4 regions of the Paenibacillus sp. YSY-4.3 genome follow, and region 1 is predicted to be linked to each of the others. Evidence: predicted binding sites of a transcription regulator. Region 1 holds the regulator's gene; each other region holds the start of a gene.

Evidence for each region. The regulator Rex, encoded in region 1, represses fermentation and respiration genes when NADH is low (regulators of the CRP and FNR family bind a similar motif). The targets are predictions, from matches to a motif close to TTGTGAAATATTTCACAA.
Region 2: a site for Rex is predicted at 1,136-1,153, ahead of ACYUJT_RS20215 (L-lactate dehydrogenase). Genes of this name have one in related genera too.
Region 3: a site for Rex is predicted at 1,144-1,161, ahead of ACYUJT_RS10540 (DUF1858 domain-containing protein). Genes of this name have one in related genera too.
Region 4: a site for Rex is predicted at 968-985, ahead of ACYUJT_RS25295 (TorD/DmsD family molecular chaperone). Genes of this name have one in related genera too.

The regions. Positions count from the first base shown of each region.
Region 1 covers NZ_BAABMC010000003.1:214,765-216,969, reverse strand. The annotation lists gene dinG (ATP-dependent DNA helicase DinG) at 1-917, shown strand, start outside; gene ACYUJT_RS11700 (redox-sensing transcriptional repressor Rex) at 957-1,607, shown strand; gene ACYUJT_RS11695 (amidohydrolase) at 1,597-2,205, shown strand, end outside.
Region 2 covers NZ_BAABMC010000007.1:117,015-119,219, reverse strand. The annotation lists gene ACYUJT_RS20215 (L-lactate dehydrogenase) at 49-975, opposite strand; gene ACYUJT_RS20210 (polysaccharide deacetylase family protein) at 1,347-2,205, shown strand, end outside.
Region 3 covers NZ_BAABMC010000002.1:856,933-859,137, forward strand. The annotation lists gene ACYUJT_RS10535 (DUF438 domain-containing protein) at 1-797, opposite strand, end outside; gene ACYUJT_RS10540 (DUF1858 domain-containing protein) at 840-1,067, opposite strand; gene ACYUJT_RS10545 (response regulator transcription factor) at 1,235-1,912, shown strand; gene ACYUJT_RS10550 (sensor histidine kinase) at 1,909-2,205, shown strand, end outside.
Region 4 covers NZ_BAABMC010000018.1:7,183-9,387, reverse strand. The annotation lists gene ACYUJT_RS25305 (MFS transporter) at 1-15, opposite strand, end outside; gene mobA (molybdenum cofactor guanylyltransferase) at 177-815, shown strand; gene ACYUJT_RS25295 (TorD/DmsD family molecular chaperone) at 1,176-1,871, shown strand; gene cls (cardiolipin synthase) at 2,123-2,205, shown strand, end outside.

The DNA of each region.
Region 1 (2,205 bases):
TCGAAGGAAACGGAAATTACCGCAGCCGGTCCTTGCAGATTTACGCAGTTCCAATCGATGTGAGCCAGCAGCTCAAAAACTATTTCTTCGATAAGAAGAAGAGCGTGGTCATGACATCGGCTACGTTATCCGTGGATAAGTCTTTCCAGTACATGATCGAACAGCTCGGATTGCAGGAGGCCGCTGACAGCGACCGGCTGCTGACGTCCATGCTCCCTTCTCCGTTCAATTACAGGGACCAGGCACTGCTCGTCATCCCGCGTGATTTCCCAAGCGTCAAGGGCAGTGTTGGAGATGAGCACTTCGTGAGCATGCTGGTGCGGTCGCTTGCCGATACTGCCGTAGCGACGCGCGGCCGGATGCTGGTGTTATTTACGTCATACCGGATGCTTCGTCAGGTATATGACCCGCTGAAGGAGCAATTATCCTCCGAGGGAATTACCGTCATTGGCCAAGGAATGGACAGCGGCAGCCGCACGAAGCTGACCCGGAGATTTCAGGGACAGGAAGCGTCCGTGCTGCTCGGCACGAGCAGCTTCTGGGAAGGCGTGGACATTCCGGGGGAGGCGCTGACCAGCCTGGCCATCGTCCGCTTGCCGTTCCAGCCACCGAACCATCCGCTGGTTGAGGCGAAGAGCGAGCGTCTTCAGAGGGAGAAGAAGAACCCGTTCATGAAGCTGTCTGTGCCGCAGGCCGTTATTCGCTTCAAGCAGGGGTTTGGACGTCTGGTGCGTTCTTCTCAGGATCGCGGGATAGTAGTAGTGTACGATACGCGCATCTTGGAATCATACTACGGAAAATATTTCTTATATTCGCTGCCTGGACCGAAAATGGAACATATGCCGATCGAGCAAATGGTACCAAGAATTTCCGAATGGCTGGACGTTCACGAAGTCCAAGAGGTAAAGAAGCAATAACCGTAATTCATATCGCACCATTATAAGGGGAGAAAAGCTATGAAATCAGAAAAAATTTCCGATGCGGTTGTACGCAGATTGCCAGTGTATTTGCGTTTCCTCAATGAGCTGAGTCTTCGTGAAGTGCCAACGGTATCCTCTCAGGAATTGGGCCAAAAGCTTGATCTTAATCCTGCGCAAATTCGTAAGGACCTCGCTTATTTTGGGGATTTCGGGCGCAAGGGCATCGGTTATGACGTGTCCTATCTCATTGAGAAAATCCGGCAGATCTTGAATCTGGATCAGCAGATTAGTGTGGCTCTTGTCGGGGCCGGTAATCTGGGTCAAGCGCTGTCTAACTATAACGCCTACTTGAAGGACAACATGAAAATCGTAGCGGTATTTGATGCTGCGCCGTCCAAAATCGGCACGAAAATCAATAATATTACCGTTCAGCCGATCGACGAGCTGGTGAAGACGGTACAAGTAATGAACATAAGGATCGGAATCATTACGGTTCCTGATTTCGAGGCCCAGCGCGTAGCGGATCAACTCGTTGCCGCTGGCATCGGGGCGATTCTTAACTTTGCGCCTACTATATTGAAGGTACCGGCGGAGGTAAGAATTCATGCGGCCGATTTCACGACGGACCTGCTCAGTCTTGCCTATTATTTGAATGACGGAAAGGAACTTACTTCAAATGAGTCGTAAACTGCTAATTACAGGCGGTACGTTTGCCGTTCTGGAAGAAAAAGAACCTGTCGTTAACGGCTATATGCTCGTTGAGGACGATCTCATTACCTATATCGGACCCAACCGGCCGGAAGGCTGCGAGAATGCTGAAGTTGTGGATGGAAGCGGTCTGTTGTTTATGCCCGGTTTGATCAATACGCACGGTCATGCGGCCATGTCGCTGCTGCGCGGTTATGGCGACGATATGGTACTGCAAAAGTGGCTCCAGGAGAAAATGTGGCCGATGGAGGCGAAGTTCACGGGCAATGACGTGTACTGGGGAACCGCGCTATCCGTGCTGGAGATGATCAAGGGAGGAACGACGACCTTCCTCGATATGTATGATCATATGGATCGGGTCGCGCAGGTGACGGAAGAATCCGGTATCCGCGGGGTGCTGATGCGCGGGGCGATTGGGCTGTGCCCGCCTGACGTACAGAAGCAGAAGCTGGATGAAGCGGTTGCCTTCGCCCGGAATTGGCACGGTAAGGCGGACGGCCGGATTACGACGATGATTTCGCCGCACGCGCCTTATACCTGCCCGCCGGATTACATTGAACAATTCGTGCAGGCTGCA
Region 2 (2,205 bases), on a different contig from region 1:
TTTAATGCGAAAACAAACCTGAGGTCTCAGAACCCCAGGTTTGTCGTCTTATAACTCTAGTTTTTCGATTTCGGATTTTAGCTTATTTGCGGAATGCTGGAATTTCTCCAGTTCCTCTCCGCTGAGCTTCAAGTCAAGCACTTCACGAACCCCTGTACGGTCAACGATGCTTGGTACGCCAAGGTATACGTCGGATACCCCGTTATAGTCGCTCAGAAGGGTAGAGACATTAAGAACGGAGCCTTCGTCCTGAAGGATGGAAGTGACGATCCGATCCAGCGCAAGCGCGATAGCGTAGAAAGTAGCGCCTTTGGCGTTAATAATTTCATAGGCTGCATTTTTGGTGCTGTTAAAAATATTGCTGCGTTCTTCTTCCGTGAATTCCAGATCAATTCCCGCGACGTTGGCCAAGCTCCAGAGAGGAACTTCCGTGTCGCCGTGCTCTCCGATAATATGAGCATGGATGCTGCGCGGGTTGATTTTCTTATTCTGGCCGATCAAATAACGGAAGCGTGCGCTGTCCAGGAGAGTTCCGGAACCGATAACGCGGTTGGAAGGGAAGCCGCTTTTCTTGAGGGATACGTAAGACAGAATGTCCACAGGGTTCGTCGCAACGAGAATGATCCCATGGTTGTTGTATTTTACGATGTTCTTGATGATGACGTCGAAAATTCCCGCATTGCGCTTGAGTAAGTCAATCCGCGTTTCTCCAGGCGCTTGGGAGGCCCCGGCCGCGATGATAATGATATCAGCGTCTTTGCAATCGCTGTAATCGCCAGCCCACAGCTTGACACCGCCGGTAAAGGGAAGGCCATGATTCATGTCCAGCGCTTCTCCAAGCGCTCTATCTTTGTTGGCGTCGATAAGCACCAGCTCTGATACCCGTTCGCGAAGCAGCAATGTATAGGCAGTGGTCGCGCCTACAGCACCTGTCCCAATAATAACAACTCGGCTAGATCGTAATTGTGTTGTCAAATTCTCATCTCCTTCTAAACATATGACGAATATGTATTCACCTAGTTTCATTGTACATGAATCAATTTAAATTTAAAGCACATCCCGAAGTTTTAAGTGACTAAAATTTGAGCTTTGTGCCGCGCTTTTTCAATAATAATGGCGTAGGGCATTTGCTATTTTTTGAGTTATTTCACAAATTCTAATGAGAACTTTGTAACCAGAGGGTAACCATTCTGTAAGGACGTAACCCCTCTTTTTATATTATTCTAGTAATACACATAGAGAGAGGGAAATGGTGATGAATGATGATGTCGAATAACAAACAGATGGAAACTAGATCAAGAACTCGAAAAAAGTCGAACGGACGACTCAAAAAGCCCATTATTTTATTGGCAATAGTATTATCCTCTGTGGCTTTAATTATGTCCGTACTTGTAGCGACATCGTATATGAACGTCAATTCCGCTAAAACGAATAGAGCTTCGGTCGTTAACCCTAAATTGGCGGGGGGCAACGAGAAAACCCAGCTTCCGGACAAAATTCCAGCAGGAGCAGGGCAGAACGGCGAGGCCGCAAATACTCATGAAACCAAGAATGATGCCGGATCGGCACAGCCCTCGGAGAAGAACCATGATCCGCAAAACGGTAAGGATTCTGCAGTCGGTACGCTTCAGCCGCCTACGCCGCCCAAAGCTGCCAAGCCAAAAGTAGCTTATCTAACCTTTGATGATGGTCCAAGCAAATATACCGATGATATTGTAGCCATACTGAGCGAACATGGGATCCATGCTACCTTTTTCATGATCGGCAATCAGATCAAGGATTACGAAGGTTCCCTTAAAGCAGCATCAGAGCAGGGGAACTATATCGGTTTACATAGCATGACTCATAATAAGAAGATATTGTACAACAGCGGCAGCTCCGCTAATTTTCTGAAAGAATTCAAGAAAGTACAGGGCATGGTTGAGGAGATCACGGGAACCACTCCTTGGCTCATTCGCGCACCATACGGCAGCAAACCGCAGATTGGCAAGGCATTTAGTGACGATATCGTAAAAGCTGGTTTTAAAATGTGGGATTGGACCATAGATTCCAAGGATTGGAAATATACTAATAAGCCGGATAAAATCATGCAAGAAATCAAGCGCCAGACACACCGGGATGTAGAAGTCATTTTACTGCATGAGAAAAAACAGACCGTCGAAACCTTGCCGCAAATCATTCAATATTTAACGGATAAAGGTTATG
Region 3 (2,205 bases), on a different contig from region 1:
ATCCACTTCTGCTCCGGGGCAGTCAGGCAATAGCCGATCTCATCGCTCTCTGCGGCAATTTTGACCCATTCATCCTCCGTCAGCTTCTCCAAAGCCATCGGCAGCAAAATATTCTCTTCCTTGAAAATCATCTCGTTAACCTCGGTAATCACACGCTCCAGATCGATGATGAGTATATCCTTATCGGCACGGTCGCCGTTGTAACTCAGCAGCTTCTCCTTCACTTCTTTGATCATCGCCCGAATAGCATCGTCTACGCCCCACATGACCTTGGTCGGACCATAAATGCCGTACTTCTCCAAATACGGGAACAACAAATTTTCCTTGCGGCTGTAGTGCTTATCAAGATCCAGTAACAGATTCAAATCTTCTACTAGCTTATATACGATTTCCGTGCTGTCCTCCCGGTGGAATTTGTCCTTATGCAGCTCCAGCTTGAAATTGACATGCCGCTCAATCTCACCATTCTCCAGCTTAAAGGTATGGACGGGATGCCCTGGCTGCTCCTCCGGCTTGGACGAGCGGTGAATTTCCTCAATTGAGCCTTTGAAAATAGCCGTGTGCACAGAACACAGCCGCTGCACCTCGGAGACCGGAATGCCCTCTTCTTCCATCAAGGCATGCTCCATCGCCGATATTTCCGCTACCGTTACGTCCCCGACCGCTTCCTCGAACCGTGCCTTGACCTCCTCCACACTTTTGCCTCCATGCAGCTCCTTAATGATCTCCTTCAGCAGTTCCTGCCGGCGTCCTTGCTCCGGTACCGCATGCTCGCGGTTATTGATCATTTCACTCATCGCCGTATCCTCCTTTATATTTAAAAGCCTGCCGCCTTAAGCTCATTCCGTGATTTCGTAGCCCTTGGCGCGAAACGCGCCCTTGATCGTATCCAGCTCCACCTTGCGCAGCCGGGCTCCCTGGGGGATCGTCATAAAGCGCCCTGCGCTCTGCAGCATTCCCGGCTTGGCCAACTGCTCGAAGCCCAACCCCACCATGATATCGATGATTTCTGGATCAGCCGTGCATAACTCATAAACCGATCTACGCAAATCGATCACTTTCCCCATGAACCCTCACCGCATTTCTTCAAATTTAATTGAAAACCATTCTCATACCAAAAGTATCACAGGCCGCCATCGAGGCTTGTGATTACAATCACAAGGAAGTGGGTGCTTTATCGTAGTTTATTTTTTAATGCAGATTTGTCACAATAGGAGCAAAAGGAGGCTTAATGATGAATCCCATTCATTTGCTATATATTGAAGACGACCCCGAGATTGGAAAGTGGGTTAATGCCAACCTGCAGGACCGCGGCTATCGTGTAACATGGCTGACGAGCGGGGAGCATGCTTTGGAGTATGCCGATTCCTGCCGGCTTGCCATTCTCGATGTCATGCTGCCGGGCCTGGATGGCTTCACAGTCGGGCAGCGGCTCAAGAAGCAGTTCCCGAAAATGCCCATATTGATGCTGTCGGCCAGAACCTCCATCGACGATAAGCTGCAAGGCCTGGAATTCGCGGACGACTACCTGACGAAGCCGTTTCATCCGGACGAGCTCGCCGCCCGAATTGAAGTGCTGCTCCGCCGCAGCGGCAATGCTTCCCCGGAACCGCTTAGGCTGCGGCATCTGCTCGTCCACGAACGCGAGAACCTCATTATCGACCAGAATACCGGAGAAGAGATTCTGCTTACCGGGAAGCAGTTTCACATCTTCCATTACCTGCTGCGCCACCTCGGCCAAATCATGACGAAGGAGCAAATCTATGAAGCCGTGTGGGGAGAATCCTACCTAGAAGGCGACAAGACCCTAATGGTACATATTCGGCATTTACGCGAAAAAATCGAGCGCGACCCAGCCTCGCCGGAAATTATCGAGACGATCCGCGGCATAGGTTACAGGGTGCGGGCATGAGATTTATCAAACAAAGCCCTTTTCAGCGCCTTCGCAGCTCCCTTTTGTCGCGATACGTGCTGATCATCGTCACGGCCCTTGTATTTATCCCCGTGCTTATTCCGGCCAGCTTCATGGCCTCCTGGGCCGTCAACCGGATGCTGATGCTGGGCGGGCAGGAAAACTATCAGCTGCCTTATGGCTCTGCCTATGAGCTAGAGCAGATGTGGCATAAGCACGCCAAAGCGCTGACTGGAGCCTCCCCCGAGGAAATCGACGCGAAGCTAACCGGACTGAAGGAGGAGTACCCCGAT
Region 4 (2,205 bases), on a different contig from region 1:
CCGCAAACGCGCCATTCCCTTCTGTCCAAATCGATACCAACATCGATAGCTCACTAATAATTAATGGTTACGTTCTCAATGTAACACAGGGACGAAAAAGGTTACAAACCATCTTTTTCCGTATTGACAGAAATATTACTAATTATAACCTTTCTTTAACATAAGGAGACGATAAGATGGAATGGACTGGAATTATTTTGGCAGGAGGCAAGTCAAGCCGGATGGGGAGTAATAAAGCGGTGCTGCCCATAGGCGGTCAGCCCGTTATTCAGCGGCTGGCTTGTGAACTGCTGAAAGCTGGCGGCGAGGCCGTTATCTCCTGCGGGTCATCCTCTGCTTATGCCGAATTAGGCCTTCCACTGCTGCAAGACGCTTATCCTGGGTGCGGGCCGCTGGCCGGGCTGCATGCGGGGCTTGCTGCATCGCCTCATAAGTGGAGCCTTGTCGTGGGCTGTGACATGCCCTTTGCAAATGCAGCGTTGTTCCGGTTTATGGCCGAACAGGCTCAGAAGCTGGAGGAGCAGAGGTCCAATGGGCACAAGGAGCGTATCGAGGCGCTTATCTCCCGCGTAGGCGACCAAGCGCAGCCGCTGATGGCGATGTACCGCTGCAGCGTATTGCCTGGGCTAGAGCGGACGCTTGAGGAGGGCCGTCTCCGGGTAAATCAGTGGATTTCGGGCCTTTCGGCCAAATATATCAGTGAGGAAGAACTGAGCAGGATCTCCGGGTTGCCTGCAGAACTAGCTGTATTCAATATGAATCGGCCGGAGGATTACCAAACAGCCCAGCTTTATGCCAAACAGCGGAACTTATGAACTTATGACAAAACAAAGACAAAGACAAAGAGGTGAACCTATGGGCGTTTAATGCTCAGGTTCGCCTCTTTGCATTTTTAGTTAAATTTTATATAGTTCGATAAGGGCGTCAGTGTCGCGGCCCTCAGGCGAAAGAAAAAATGTTAACCGAAATGTAAAATATATCATATAAAGCGTTTTCATTATTGGGATATAATGAAGGTGAGCGATACATGACCCCCTTAATCATGTGTCGGTATATGCTGCTTGGATGATTTCCGAATCAAAAAGGAAATCATCTTTTTTCAAACCATGTGAAGCATAAAGCTTAACATACGGGCCTATACTTGTCTTATATTTCTTCGCAGGGAGATGACCAATATGACCATGTTGTTCAAAGAACCTGTTCAGGCATCGCCGGAGCAAATCGCTTGGTTGGAGCGTCGTGGCTGGGTGTACGAGCTGCTGATGGATTTTCTGAGCCGTCCGCCGCGCATGTCCTTGATTGCCCAGTGGCGGCAGCGGGCAGAATTGACGCATCGAATTCCAAACAGCAGGGGTGGTAAGAGGCTGAGAAGTTATTTGGAGAGCATTCCCGAACGGCATTTTCGCAGTGCATGCCATCAGGAGGCGGAGGAATATCGGCGGCTCTTCCTGGGAGATCAGGCTGTGCTGATCCCTTGCGAAGGGACTTTTCGGGCCAAAAGCGACGGAGCAAATGCCGCTGCTTGCATTTCCCATATCCGAATGATGTACGCCGATAGCGGCGTGGTGTTCAACAAACTATTCGGCGAGAGAGACGACCATATCGCTATGGAGCTGGAATTTATGGCGGTGATGGCAGAGGGCATGCGCAGCAAGGCCGACCGAAGCCATATGCGCCACAGCTGCCTGGAGATGGCGGACACGCAAATTCGTTTTCTGGAAATACATTTGCTAAAATGGGCCCCGCGGCTGGCAGATGAGCTGATCCGGGCGACCAAGAGTCCGCTTTACAGCGGCCTGGCCGAGCTGCTGCAGGAGTTCCTGGCCCATGATTTGGAGCAGCTTCGCAAATGGAGAGCAGACATAAGCTAATACATGCCGATGTATACGAAATATAAACAGGGACGATTTGCCGGGCGGCTTACATCAAGCGCCGCCTTGGCGAATCGTCCCTATTTCCTTTGGCGGAATATAGCTGCATGGCGATTCTTAAGATCAGGTTTTTTAACTTCTGAGAGACTCGTTTACGCTATAATAGAGCTGGTTTAACATTATATTAGGAAGAAAGTTGCGGATCATGTAAAATAGAATCACTGCAGCATACTGTGAAAAGGAGTACAACCATGAGACGTGGATTGCAAATTTTAATGATTGCCGCCATACTTTTTGCGTTTTATTATTTTGGTTTCGGCGTCTTCGGAAAGTT